Regions from separate parts of the Ensifer sp. 2TAB8 genome, predicted to be linked through region 1. Evidence: predicted binding sites of a transcription regulator. Region 1 holds the regulator's gene; each other region holds the start of a gene.

Region 1 (4,135 bases):
TGCGTTCTTTGAAGGGTTTGGTGTGTGGGAGCTCTTTCCGCGCCACGTCCAAGTTCGACAAGGGGCCGCGCCTCTTTAGGGGCGGCAGACAGCATCGGGAGTACGTGCTGAGCCTCGAAAAGATCGGCGAGATTGTCGTCAGAATCGCGCTCGCCGAGATCGATGTGAGGGACGAGCGCTTCTTGCAGAAGGCGATGAAGTGGCAGCGACCGATCCCGTCGCGACCCTCATGGACGCTCACAGGGCGGCCCGGAGGGCGCTATGACAGCCTTCCGCAGAGACAGTGACCTGCGACGTGTTCGTAGGCGGCGCGAAGGAGAAGCGGGGTTCAAGCACCTGCAGCTGGTGAGCGGGTTTCTGGCTCAGGATTCGCTGTGAACATGTCGCATTTCATGTCGTATGGATCCGCCGTCGCCGCGTGGAAGTGCAGGGAAAGCAAGGGAATCTCGTAGCAACATCGCGTTACGCGGAAGCGGTGTTTTTCCGCTTCGCGACGACTGCAACATATTGATTATATTGGTGAATGTATTTGGAGGCCTCGCCCGGAATTGAACCGGGGTACAAGGATTTGCAGTCCTCTGCGTCACCACTCCGCCACGAGGCCTCACGGCTCGGATAACCGAGCGTTGGCGGGGATTTAGAATGATTGCAGAAAATCCGCAAGAGGCATTTTCGGAAAAAGCACAAAGCGAATTTGCGGTTCGGGCGCTTTCCACAGGCAGAACGTCTGGCAATGTCGATTGCTCCTGCCCAGCGTGCAGCAATGCTTCAAGAGGAGGTCGGAACGATTGCCTTCCTCAGCTTACTCCGGGTTGAGACACCTGGGAGCTTTCGCTCAGGCGTGCCACACGCCCGCACAAGCCACGTCTTCTAAATCCCCTGCGGATCTTATCGCTTCGGTGAAATCGGTAGAGGGGGAACGATGACTCCGCTGACATCAGCCGCATCGATAGCGTCCGTCATCATCAAGCGGAGGCAATGGCTTATATGAAAACGAAACTTGTCCTGACGGCCTTGGCCCTCTTTGCTGCGACCACATTCGAGGCGCGGGCAGAGGACCTGGTTTTCAAGCTGAAGAACAACACAAATGCAGTTCTGACTAACTTCTACACGTCGCCGGTGGGCGTCAACGAGTGGGAAGACGATGTATTCGGCCGGCAGGTTCTGAACCCCGGCGAGAACATGGAGATCACCATCGCTGACGGTCGGGATGTCTGCAAGTACGACATGCGCTTCGAATTCGAAGAGGACTCGGGCCTTGATACGACCGAAGATACGCAGGACCTTTGCGAACTCGGTGAATACACCATCCACGAGTAAGCGGCGCGTTATCGGATAAACAAGAAGAGCCTCGCTACCCCAAGCGGCAGCGAGGCTCTTCAGAGTGCCGATTTTTTCTGGAGGTCAATGGTAGCGGCGGATCAGCCCAACGAGCTTGCCCTGGATCTTCACACGATCAGGCCCGAAGATCCGTGTCTCGTAGGCAGGGTTTGCGGCCTCAAGCGCAATCGATGCGCCCTTGCGTCGGAATCGCTTCAGCGTCGCTTCCTCGTCATCCACGAGCGCCACGATGATATCGCCGGGGTTGGCGGTATTGCCATTTCGGATGATCACGGTGTCGCCGTCGAAGATGCCGGCTTCGATCATCGAGTCGCCCTTGACTTCGAGGGCGTAGTGTTCGCCGTTGCCGATCATGTCGAGCGGAACGGTGATGTCGTGCGTGTTGTTCTGGATCGCCGAGATCGGCACACCGGCAGCGATGCGGCCCATGACCGGCACGGAAACTGATGTGTTTTCGGCCACCGGCGCCGGCTTCGGTGGTGCGGCAGGGGCTGCCGCCGGCGGCTTGCCGAGGCTTCCCTCGATCACGCTCGGCGAGAAGCCGCGACGCGGCTGCTGCTGGCTGGACGCGTAGGCTTCCGGAAGCTTGATGACCTCGAGCGCGCGGGCCCGGTTCGGAAGACGGCGAATGAACCCGCGTTCTTCGAGCGCGGTAATCAGACGGTGGATGCCGGACTTCGACGCCAGGTCGAGCGCATCCTTCATCTCATCGAATGACGGCGGGACGCCCGACTCCTTCATGCGTTCGTGAATGAACAGAAGCAATTCCTGTTGCTTGCGGGTCAGCATGGCACGTCGCTCCAGAAGGCGTGAAACAAATCAAGAACAGACACTATCTGTTCCATATGTGTTCTGCAAGTGCCTAAAATTCCGTGAATTCAGTCAATTGGCGCGACTGCGCGTGCTGATTGGTCACTTTTACGGGAGCAAAGCGGGTTTGGGTGATGATTGTGTGGCCGGCAACGGCCGCATTGGACCGCATCGGGCGAATCGCGAGCGTTCTGATGGCGAGGGTCAGGCCGGCTGCGTGGCGGCGCAGGCGTCTTCGAATTCCTTCACCGTCTCGGCGCTGTTGTCTTCGGGAAGCACCGCGTCCGCCGCATCGGTTGCCACGGGCGTGTCGCCGTCATAGACGAACGACTGGATGTAGAACGCAATGGCGCCCTTCCACACGTTGCGTCCATCAATCTGGTGGCAGGGTACGGCGCTTTCGAAGTCCGTCTGCAGTTCATCGACCGTGGCGGCACTGAGCTTGACGTCAGGCATGTTAGGCGATGCGACTATCGAAGCGAGAAGCAGGGCGGCAAGCACGGTGATCGTCCACTTTGAGGCAAGGGTGGGACTACGGGGCGGTTAACGATGTGAACCGCGCTTTCGTTCCGAAGTCCAGCAAACTTGGCGATCACTCTCATGTGTTCAACAGGTCTTTGAGTTCAGGCTGTGACCGTTTTGCGCCAGAGGTGCGCGGCGGCAAGGCCCTTGATCCTGGTGCGATCGGCCGACCCGCATTCGCATCGGTTGTGCCAGTCAATGTCCTCCCTGTTGGAGTGCGCAAATCCCTGTTGTGATCGCGCCGCATTGTCTCGACAGGTTGCAAAAATACGATAACTTTGCGGGGAAAGTGGGGTGGTTGCATGCATAGATTGTCGTTGGCGGTTCTCGGTCTGTTGGTGGCGGCCGGAGCGGCCTCTGCTGAAGAGGGCCGTTCGAATATCTGGAAGCGGATCAACGCCTGGACGGTCGGTTCCGATCCGTCCTTGGGCGGCTCGTGCTACGCGGCGACGAGCTATGACGCCGGCGCGATTCTTCGTATCGGCTTCTATCCAAAGGGATCGGCGAACCTGGCGTTTCTTTCGATCGGCAATGCCACCTGGAAATCGATCGAGCCGCAAAGAGAGTATGACGTTGCCTTGCAGCTCGACCGCGGCCGCCAGTGGCCGGCCGTTGCGTTCGGCGTGGACCTCACGGGTTCGAAGGCTCTGGTCGTCAATTTTTCCAATACCGACTTCTTCACCGAATTCGTGCGCAAGAATACGCTGGCGCTGGCGTTCGAAGGTCGTGTGGTGGCGAGCCTCAGCCTGCGTGATTCGATGAAGGCCGTCAGCGAGATGTTCAAATGCCAGGAGGCCGTGAACACGCTGATGCCGAGCGGCGGACAGGGGGAGGCCGCCGATCCGTTTGCGGGCGCCGGCAACAATGCGCCGAACAATGACCCGTTTGCGGGCGGCGGGCAGAGCAAGTCGTCGAAGGATCCCTTCGCCATGTAATTCCTTGGCGTGAGCACCGGTCCGCGCGAGAGGTGAATATTCCTAAAATATTGCGTGGGTACGGGTCGCCCACCCTCGACAGTCACGCGGCGACCCATCAAAATGCGAGCAAACGGGGGCTTTGCATGCGTAGATTGCTGTTCGGGTTGATGAGCTGTCTGATGGTGACGGGGCCAGCCGCGGCTGAAGAGTCCGAGATCATCAAGTGGAAGGAGGTCGGCGGCTGGATTGTTGCTTCCGACACGTCGATGGAAGGCTCGTGTTTCATTACGTCGATGTTCGAGGGCGGGGTCAGGCTGCGCCTGGGTTTCTATCCCAAGGGCTCCGAATCGCCACTCTACATGAGCTTTGCCAGCGACGACTGGAAGTCGCTCGAGATCGGCAAGGACTATGACCTGACGTTTCGCTTCGACAAGAGCGATCCCTGGAGCGCTTCGGCGACCGCCGCCGGAGACGAGAACGGCAAATTCCTCTTCGTGAATGTCACCGACCCCGAATTCCTCACAGGCTTCGTGCGCAAACGGGCT
Region 2 (4,135 bases), on a different contig from region 1:
AGAGCGCGCCCCAGACGCCGGCGTGGAACTGCATCGACCAGGGGTCTTCGTTCTGCGCGACCATGCGGGTGACAAGCAGGAATACGGCAAGGCCGAAGGCGGCGACGATGGGCAGAAGCGCGATCGGCCCGACTTCCTGCATGCTCGGCTGGATGACGAGCAGCGCGCCGAAGAAGCCGACGCCGCAGGCGGTGTAACGCCGCCAGCCGATGGTCTCCTTCAGGAAGATGCTGCCGAGGATCGTCAAGATGATCGGCTCGACGAAGAAGATCGCGATCGCATCGGCGACTTCCATCACTTTCAGCGTGGTGATGAAGGAGAGCATCGATACAACGAGCAGGCCGCCGCGCAGCGCATGCAGGCCGGTCTTGCGCCAGGTGAGATCGAAGAGGCTGCCGCGCACCAGCGCGATCGGCAGGATGAAGACGACCTGCAGCACGAAGCGCACGGCGGTGATTTCGGCCGAGGGCACGGTCGCGATCGCCAGCTTTGCAAAGATGTCGATCAGCGGCGAAAGCAGCACCGCAATCACCATCAGCGTCAGCCCGAAGGAGATGCGGTTGTAGTCCGTGGCGATCTTGGGAAGGGACATGTCGGCCATGATATTTCCGGTCAGCGCTTGCCTGCGATGGCGCGCAGGCACCAGGCGGCAAAGTCTGCCGTCGCCTGTTCCCGGCCGATTTCATTCAGGGTTTCGTGGCGCATGCCGTCATAGACGGTGACGGTGACGTTGCTCAGGCCGGCGGCTTTCATCCTGGCGCCGAGCCAGCGGACGGCACTGCCCATCTCGGTCGACGGGTCGGCGCTGCCGCCGACGAGGTGGATGGGCAGGTCTTTCCGAAGCCGCGCCAGCCGGTCGGGCCGGGCGCCGCCGAAGGACAGGCGGAAGAGATCGAGCCAGAGCGAGACGGTGGCATCGAAGCCGCAGAGCGGGTCGGCGGCGTATTTAGCCACTTCGGCATCGTCGCGCGACAACCAGTCGAGATCGGTCTTGCGATCCTTGATCGCGCCGCCCCACATGCCGAAGGTGAGCTTGGTCAGGAGCGGGCTCGGCACGTCAGAACCCTTCAGCGCCTTCTCGACCTTCAGGATGACCTGGCCGCCGCGGCCGGCAAGGCCGGGACGAAAATTGGAATTCCAGACGGCGAGCGCGTCATAGAGGCCGGGATCGGCCTCGGCAGCGTTGAGCGCAATCAGCCCGCCCATGGAATGGCCGAAAAGGACGACCGGCAGATCCGGATGGGTGCCCGTCGCGATTGCGTGAATGGCCCTTATATCGGCGAAGACCTTGTCGAGCCCCTCGCGGCTCGAAAACATGCCGAGCGGTGCGTCCGGCGCGCGCGTCGCACCGTGGCCGCGATGGTCGTGGGCGTAGACGTGGAAGCCGTGCGCAGCCATGGCCTCGGCAAAGCGGGCGTAGCGGCCTGAGTGTTCGGCAAGGCCGTGGCTAATGAGGAGGATGCCGCGGGCGTCGGCGGTCGCGGGGAAATGGCGCCAGCTCAAGGTGGCTCCGGTCGGGCTTTGATGTGTCTTCACCTGCCCGAACACGATTTCCCCCGGCTACAACGACAGACCAATCCGATATCAAATCGATTTGCAAGGCAAAGGCAATCGCCGCTTGTTGCTCGTTGCGCATGAGGTCACAAGCGAATGTGCGCTCATCTTAATTAAGAGTTGCAATTTTCCCGTTTTGAGCGATATTCGTTCCTGTTTTGTTTCCGCAGGAGGATGTCATGGTTAGTTTCTGTAAGGCGATATCGGGTCCGATGGCAGGAATGCTGGCGGCATTGGCGCTGTTTCTTGCGCCGGCTGCCTTTGCTGCCGGCGAGGAAATGTCGGATCAAGGAGCCGCCAAAGACGCGACCGGCCGCACGGAGTACGTTCTGGCGGTGAGCTGGCAGCCGGGCTTCTGCGAAACGAGGCCGCAGCGCAAGGAATGCGAGAGCCAGACGGCGGAGCGGTTCGACGCGACCAACCTCTCGCTGCATGGTCTTTGGCCGCTGCGCAAGAGCTATTGCGGTGTAGCGGCCGAGGTGCGCGCGAAGGACCGCAAGGGCAGCTGGCTGGAACTGCCGAAGCTTGCCATGGCCGATGACACTGCAGCGCGGTTGCTCATCGCCATGCCGGGCGTTCAATCCGGGCTCGACCGTCACCAGTGGCTGATGAGCGGTACTTGCCAGAGCGGTTCGGTCGACGACTATTTCTCGGTGCAGCTGCGCATGCTGGAGGAGCTCAATCGCTCGGCGGTCGGCGCATTGTTTCGCCAGCGCATCGGTTCCGAGCTCGACGAGGCGACGGTCAAGCAGGCCTTTGACCAGAGCTTCGGCGCTGGTGCGGGGGATCGGGTGCGCATGCGCTGCCAGACGGTTCAGGGCCGCAGTGTCATCACCGGGCTGACGATCGGGCTGACCGGCGACGTCCTGAAGGCGTCGAGCCTGGCGCCGCTGATCCAGGCGGCGGGGCCGACCGAGTTCAAATGCGCCAAGGGTATTGCCGATACGGCCGGGCGCAGCTGACCGACCTCGCAGACACCGTACTTCGGCCGCGAGAGCGCTTTCGATGCAGGGCAGCCGCAAGGGATAGGTTGGGGGGACAAGCCGGGGCGAACGCCTTTGCTCATTGCCCCCTTCCTATAATTCGCCTACATAGCGGGCAAATTTCCTTTCCCTGCGGAGCATTCCCTCATGGCACGTCAGTTCATCTATCATATGGCCGGACTTAATAAGTCCTACGGCGCGAAGAAGGTTCTCGAGAACGTTCATCTGTCGTTCTACCCGGATGCAAAGATCGGTATCCTCGGCCCGAACGGCGCCGGTAAGTCGACGGTGCTCAGGATCATGGCCGGCCTCGACAAGGAATTCACCGGCGAAGCCTGGGTCGCCGAAGGTGCGACGGTCGGCTACCTGCCGCAGGAGCCGCAGCTCGATCCGACGAAGACCGTGCTCGAAAATGCCATGGAAGGCGTTGCCAAGAAGAAGGCGATCGTCGACCGCTACAACGAACTGATGATGAACTATTCCGACGAGACGGCGGAAGAGGGCGCCAAGCTCCAGGACATCATCGACAGCCAGAACCTCTGGGATCTGGAAAGCCAGGTCGAAATGGCCATGGAAGCGTTGCGCTGCCCGCCGGGCGACGCGGAAGTGACCAATCTCTCGGGCGGTGAAAAACGCCGTGTCGCGCTCTGCAAGCTGCTGCTATCGCAGCCGGACCTGCTGCTGCTCGACGAACCGACCAACCACCTCGACGCCGAAACGATCGCCTGGCTCGAAAAGCACCTGCGCGAATATCCGGGCGCCGTGCTGATGATCACCCACGACCGCTACTTCCTCGACAACGTCACCGGCTGGATCCTCGAGCTCGACCGCGGCCGCAGCATTCCCTACGAAGGCAACTACTCGGCCTATCTCGTTGCCAAGGCCAAGCGCATGCAGCAGGAAGGCCGCGAAGAGGCTTCCCGCCAGAAGGCGATCGCCCGCGAACAGGAGTGGATCGCATCCAGCCCCAAGGCCCGTCAGGCCAAGTCCAAGGCGCGTATCCGCTCCTATGACGAACTGGTCAACGCGGCGGAAAACCAGCGCCCCGGTGACGCGCAGATCATCATCCCGGTCGGCGAACGTCTCGGCCAGGTGGTCATCGAGATGGAAGGCGTTACCAAGGGCTATGGCGATCGCCTGCTGATCGACGGCCTGTCGCTGAAGCTGCCGCCGGGCGGCATCGTCGGCATCATCGGCCCGAACGGCGCCGGTAAGACGACGCTCTTCCGCATGATCACAGGCCAGGAGCAGCCCGACAGCGGCTCGATCCGCATCGGCGAGACCGTGCATCTCGGCTATGTCGACCAGAGCCGCGACGCGCTCGACGGCAACAAGACCGTCTGGGAAGAAATCTCCGGCGGCGCCGAAGTCATCAAGCTCGGCAAGCACGAGATGAACTCGCGCGCCTATTGCTCGACCTTCAACTTCAAGGGCGGCGACCAGCAGCAGAAGGTCGGCAACCTCTCGGGTGGTCAGCGCAACCGCGTTCACCTCGCCAAGATGCTGAAGGCCGGCGGCAACGTCCTGCTGCTCGACGAACCGACGAACGACCTCGACACCGAGACGCTGGCGGCACTCGAAGTGGCGCTCGAAAACTT
Region 3 (4,135 bases), on a different contig from region 1:
ATCGGTTTGGAAACATAGGCTTCGCATCCGCCTTGGCGAATCCGCTCCTCATCTCCCTTCATTGCAAATGCCGTGACGGCGATGACCGGGATGACGTGCAATTCATCGTCCTCCTTCAGCCATTTCGTCACTTCAAGTCCGGATACTTCCGGTAGCTGAATATCCATCAGGATGAGATCCGGCCGATGCTTGCGCGCGAGCTCAAGCGCCTCCATGCCGTTGCGCGTCTGGATCGTCGCATAGCCGGAAGCCTCAATCAGGTCGCGGAACAGCTTCATGTTCAGCTCGTTGTCCTCAACAATCATTACCTGTTTGGGCATGTCGATCCCTTGCTGTCCATCGTCACCTTGCAAGTCGCCTCAGGACATTTAACTTGCAGAGTCGACGACTCGACCCATTTCCTCAACTTCAGAGATAGGCCGATTTGGTTGAAAAATAGGTAACTCCGCACGTAAAAACCATACGGGAACGAAGCATTGAAGAGCGCTGACGAAATCGCCATCGACATCCTTGCCTGGCTCGCCGGCGAGCCGGAGCTTCTGTCTCGTTTCCTGGCGCTGACAGGCACCGACCCTACCGCCTTGCGCAATGCCATCGCCGAACCCGGCTTCATGGGTGGCCTCATCGCTTTTCTCATGGACCACGAGCCGACGCTGATTGCATTCTGCCAGGCGACCGGCACGGCGCCGGAGGATGTCGTGCGCGCCCATGCGGCGCTGTCGGGCCATTCGGGTTTTGAGGATTGAGCGTGCCAGGCGCCGCCACAGACGAGCGCATCCGGCTTCAAGAGCGCCCGCTGATCGTCAGCGACGTCGATGAAGTCGTGCTCGAATTCATCAATCCGTTCAAAGCTTTCCTCCAAAGCTGCGGCCACGCTTTGCTGCCCCGGTCCTTTCGCCTGACCGGAAACATCGTCGATCTTGCAAACGAACAACCGTTGGCCGAGGCCGAGGTCAAGGCGCTGCTCGATTCGTTCTACGGGTCGCAGGATCGCTGGCAGACACCAGCCGAACGGGTCGCCGACACGTTGGCCGCTCTGTCGCAGGACGCGGATATCGTTTTCCTGACCGCCATGCCACCGCACCATGCCGCGGTCCGCCGTGCCCTGCTCGACCGACTTGGCCTTCCCTACCCGCTGCTTGCGTCGGAGGAACCCAAGGGACCGATCGTCCAAAAGTTGCACGGTGGTCGCACGGTTCCGCTGGTCTTCATAGATGACATTCTTCGCAACCTGCAGTCGGTCCAGCACCACGCGCCATCCTGCCTGCTGATCAACCTGATGGTTAACGCGGAGTTTCGCGCGCTCGCCCCAAAGCCGGACGCCAGCATCCGCGCCGTGGCCGACTGGCCAGAAGCGGCGGCCGCCATTCGCGCACATCTTGGAGGCTAGCCGGCGGCGATCGATCGTCGCGCAAAAGCCAGTCGCGCCGGCACGGCTCGAAGCCCACCCGGCGATCTCTGCCAACGCCAATAATTGCGGTGTGTTTTCCAACCGGGCCTCCCTTGAGACTCGCTAGCGTAGAGCGTAAGGTCGCGATGTTCAATATTTGTTCCCGATATGCCCGACAGCGCTGCTCAATCTCCAGGCTTCTGCCGCGACTGCCTCAAGGAACAGGCTGCTAGCGTACGGCGCTGCACGGCCTGCGGCAGCCCGCGCCTGCTGCGCCACAGCGAACTTTACGATCTGACCTTAGCGCATATCGATTGTGACGCCTTCTATGCTTCGATCGAGAAACGCGACGATCCGGAACTGGCCGACAAGCCGGTGATCATCGGCGGCGGCAAACGCGGCGTGGTGTCCACCGCCTGCTACATTGCCCGCATTCACGGCGTGCGCTCGGCAATGCCGATGTTCAAGGCACTGGAAGCCTGCCCGCAAGCCGTGGTCATCAAGCCGAACATGGAGAAATATGCACGCGTCGGCCGCGAAGTGCGGACGCTGATGCAGGAGTTGACGCCGCTGGTGCAGCCGCTGTCGATCGACGAGGCCTTTCTTGAGCTCAAGGGCACCGAGCGCCTGCATCACGATCCTCCGGCACGCACGCTCGCGCGCTTCGCCCGACGCGTCGAGCAGGAGATCGGCATCACCGTGTCCGTTGGCCTCTCCTATTGCAAGTTCCTCGCCAAGGTCGCCTCCGACCTACAGAAGCCACGCGGCTTTTCCGTCATCGGTCAGGCCGAGGCACTCGAGTTCCTGAAGGAGAAACCGGTCACCATGATCTGGGGCGTCGGCAAAGCCTTTGCCGCCACGCTGGAGCGCGACGGCGTGCGCACGATCGGGCAATTGCGAACCATGGAGGAAGCCGATCTCATGCGGCGCTACGGCACCATGGGGCAGCGGCTCTTTCGCCTGTCGCGCGGGCTCGACGAGCGGGCTGTGGAAATCGACGGCGAGGCCAAGAGCGTTTCAGCAGAGACGACCTTCAACGACGACATTGCGCGCTATGACGACCTTGTCGTGCATCTTAGGCGTCTCAGCGAGCAGGTGGCCCATCGGCTGCGAAAGTCGGATCTTGCCGGCCAGACCGTCGTCTTGAAACTGAAGACGGCCGACTTCAAGATCCGTACCCGCAACCGGCGCCTGGACAGCCCCACCCGGCTCGCCGACCGCATTTTCCGCACGGGACTGCAGCTCCTGGAGAAAGAGGCTGACGGCACGAAGTATCGGCTGATCGGCATCGGCGTCAGCGATCTCTCGGCCCCCGACCTTGCAGACCCGCCCGATCTCGTCGATCCGGCCGCAACCCGCCGGGCGGCGGCCGAAGACGCCATGAACAGGCTGCGCGACAAGTTCGGAAAGGCCACAGTCGAGACCGGCTATACCTTCGGCAACCGGAAACGTGACCCCTCGACATAGACACACCGCGATCACGCAACCTTGATCTGGCCCACACGCGGTCTGGATGAATTCCTTAAAGATTGCCCGATAGGCTCGTTCGCCAAGTCACGTGTCGGGTTGAGTGTATGGTATCGCGTTTCGCTCTCACCGCCAGCGTCGTTGCTCTGCTTTTGTCACCGGCCACCGGGTTTGCAGGCAGTCGCGGGCCGCTACAGATCATCGTCTCGAAAGACCAGCAATCGCTCGTCGTCTATGACGGCGACGCCGTGATTGCGACATCACCCGTGTCGACCGGGAAGGCCGGCCACGCGACCCCGACCGGTATCTTCTCGATCCTGGAGAAGCGGCGTCACCATAAATCGAACATCTATTCGAATGCGCCGATGCCCTTCATGCAGCGTCTCACCTGGTCGGGTATCGCGCTGCACGGCTCCAACCACGTACCCGATTACCCCGCGTCGCACGGCTGCGTGCGTCTGCCGAGCGCCTTTGCCGCCTCTCTCTACAAGATGACCGAGCGCGGCGTGCATGTGTTGATCTCGGATCGGCAGATCACGCCCACGGAGATCAAAAGCGCGCTCCTCTTTCGACCGGCCCCGATCGATCTCCAGCCGCCGCTCTCCGATGTGCCGCTCAGACCGGCGATCAGCCAGGCCGGCGACACGCCGGTCGAAGTTGCCATGACCGAGCCGACGGGCGGAGCGGCCGCGACTACCAAATCCATGGCGGAACCGATCCGTATCCTGATCACGCGCAGCGACGCGCGGGATACGATGCGCGAGATCCAGATGTCGCTGGAGTTCCTCGGATACGCGCCGGGCACGATCGACGGCCATGCAGGTCCAGCAACGATCGCAGCGCTCCGCGCCTTCCAGACGAGCGAAGGCCTCGAGAGCGACGGCAAGCTGACGCCAGAGTTGACCGACAAGCTCCTGCACCAGGCTGGCCGCACGCCCCCACAGAACGGCAAGATCCTCGTGCGGCAAGGGTTCAAGCCGCTCTTCGAAGCAGGTCTTACGATCGACAAGCCGGAAGAGGCTCTTGGGACACATTTCCTGCAGTTTCGCCACAAAGAAGAACAGGGCGCCGAAGGCAAATGGTTCGGCGTTTCGCTTGAAAACCACCTGCCCAACTCGATGAAGAAGCGCCTCGGCATTTCCATGGAGGCCGATCCGTTCGCCTATAACGGCATACAGCGCACGCTCGCGCGGATGACGATATCCAACGATGTTCGCAATCGTGTGGAAGAACTGTTGGCCGAGGGATCGTCGCTTTCGATCGCCGACACTGAAAGCG

The links. The regulator LexA, encoded in region 1, represses DNA repair genes until DNA is damaged. The targets are predictions, from matches to a motif close to TGTTCNNNNTGTGTTCNG.
Region 2: a site for LexA is predicted at 1,703-1,720, ahead of AB4Z53_RS07220 (ribonuclease T2). Genes of this name have one in related genera too.
Region 3: a site for LexA is predicted at 1,538-1,555, ahead of AB4Z53_RS31880 (DNA polymerase IV). Genes of this name have one in related genera too.

Annotation. Positions count from the first base shown of each region.
Region 1 covers NZ_JBFRGB010000007.1:233,588-237,722, reverse strand. The annotation lists gene AB4Z53_RS14880 (hypothetical protein) at 1-287, shown strand, start outside; tRNA gene AB4Z53_RS14875 (tRNA-Cys) at 531-604, opposite strand; gene AB4Z53_RS14870 (hypothetical protein) at 988-1,320, shown strand; gene lexA (transcriptional repressor LexA) at 1,405-2,130, opposite strand; gene AB4Z53_RS14860 (hypothetical protein) at 2,356-2,607, opposite strand; gene AB4Z53_RS14855 (hypothetical protein) at 2,976-3,608, shown strand; gene AB4Z53_RS14850 (hypothetical protein) at 3,734-4,135, shown strand, end outside.
Region 2 covers NZ_JBFRGB010000002.1:306,974-311,108, reverse strand. The annotation lists gene AB4Z53_RS07230 (DMT family transporter) at 1-601, opposite strand, end outside; gene AB4Z53_RS07225 (alpha/beta fold hydrolase) at 613-1,548, opposite strand; gene AB4Z53_RS07220 (ribonuclease T2) at 1,734-2,516, shown strand; gene ettA (energy-dependent translational throttle protein EttA) at 2,685-4,135, shown strand, end outside.
Region 3 covers NZ_JBFRGB010000034.1:5,716-9,850, reverse strand. The annotation lists gene AB4Z53_RS31895 (response regulator) at 1-320, opposite strand, end outside; gene AB4Z53_RS31890 (DUF3572 domain-containing protein) at 477-746, shown strand; gene AB4Z53_RS31885 (hypothetical protein) at 743-1,390, shown strand; gene AB4Z53_RS31880 (DNA polymerase IV) at 1,559-2,857, shown strand; gene AB4Z53_RS31875 (L,D-transpeptidase family protein) at 2,965-4,135, shown strand, end outside.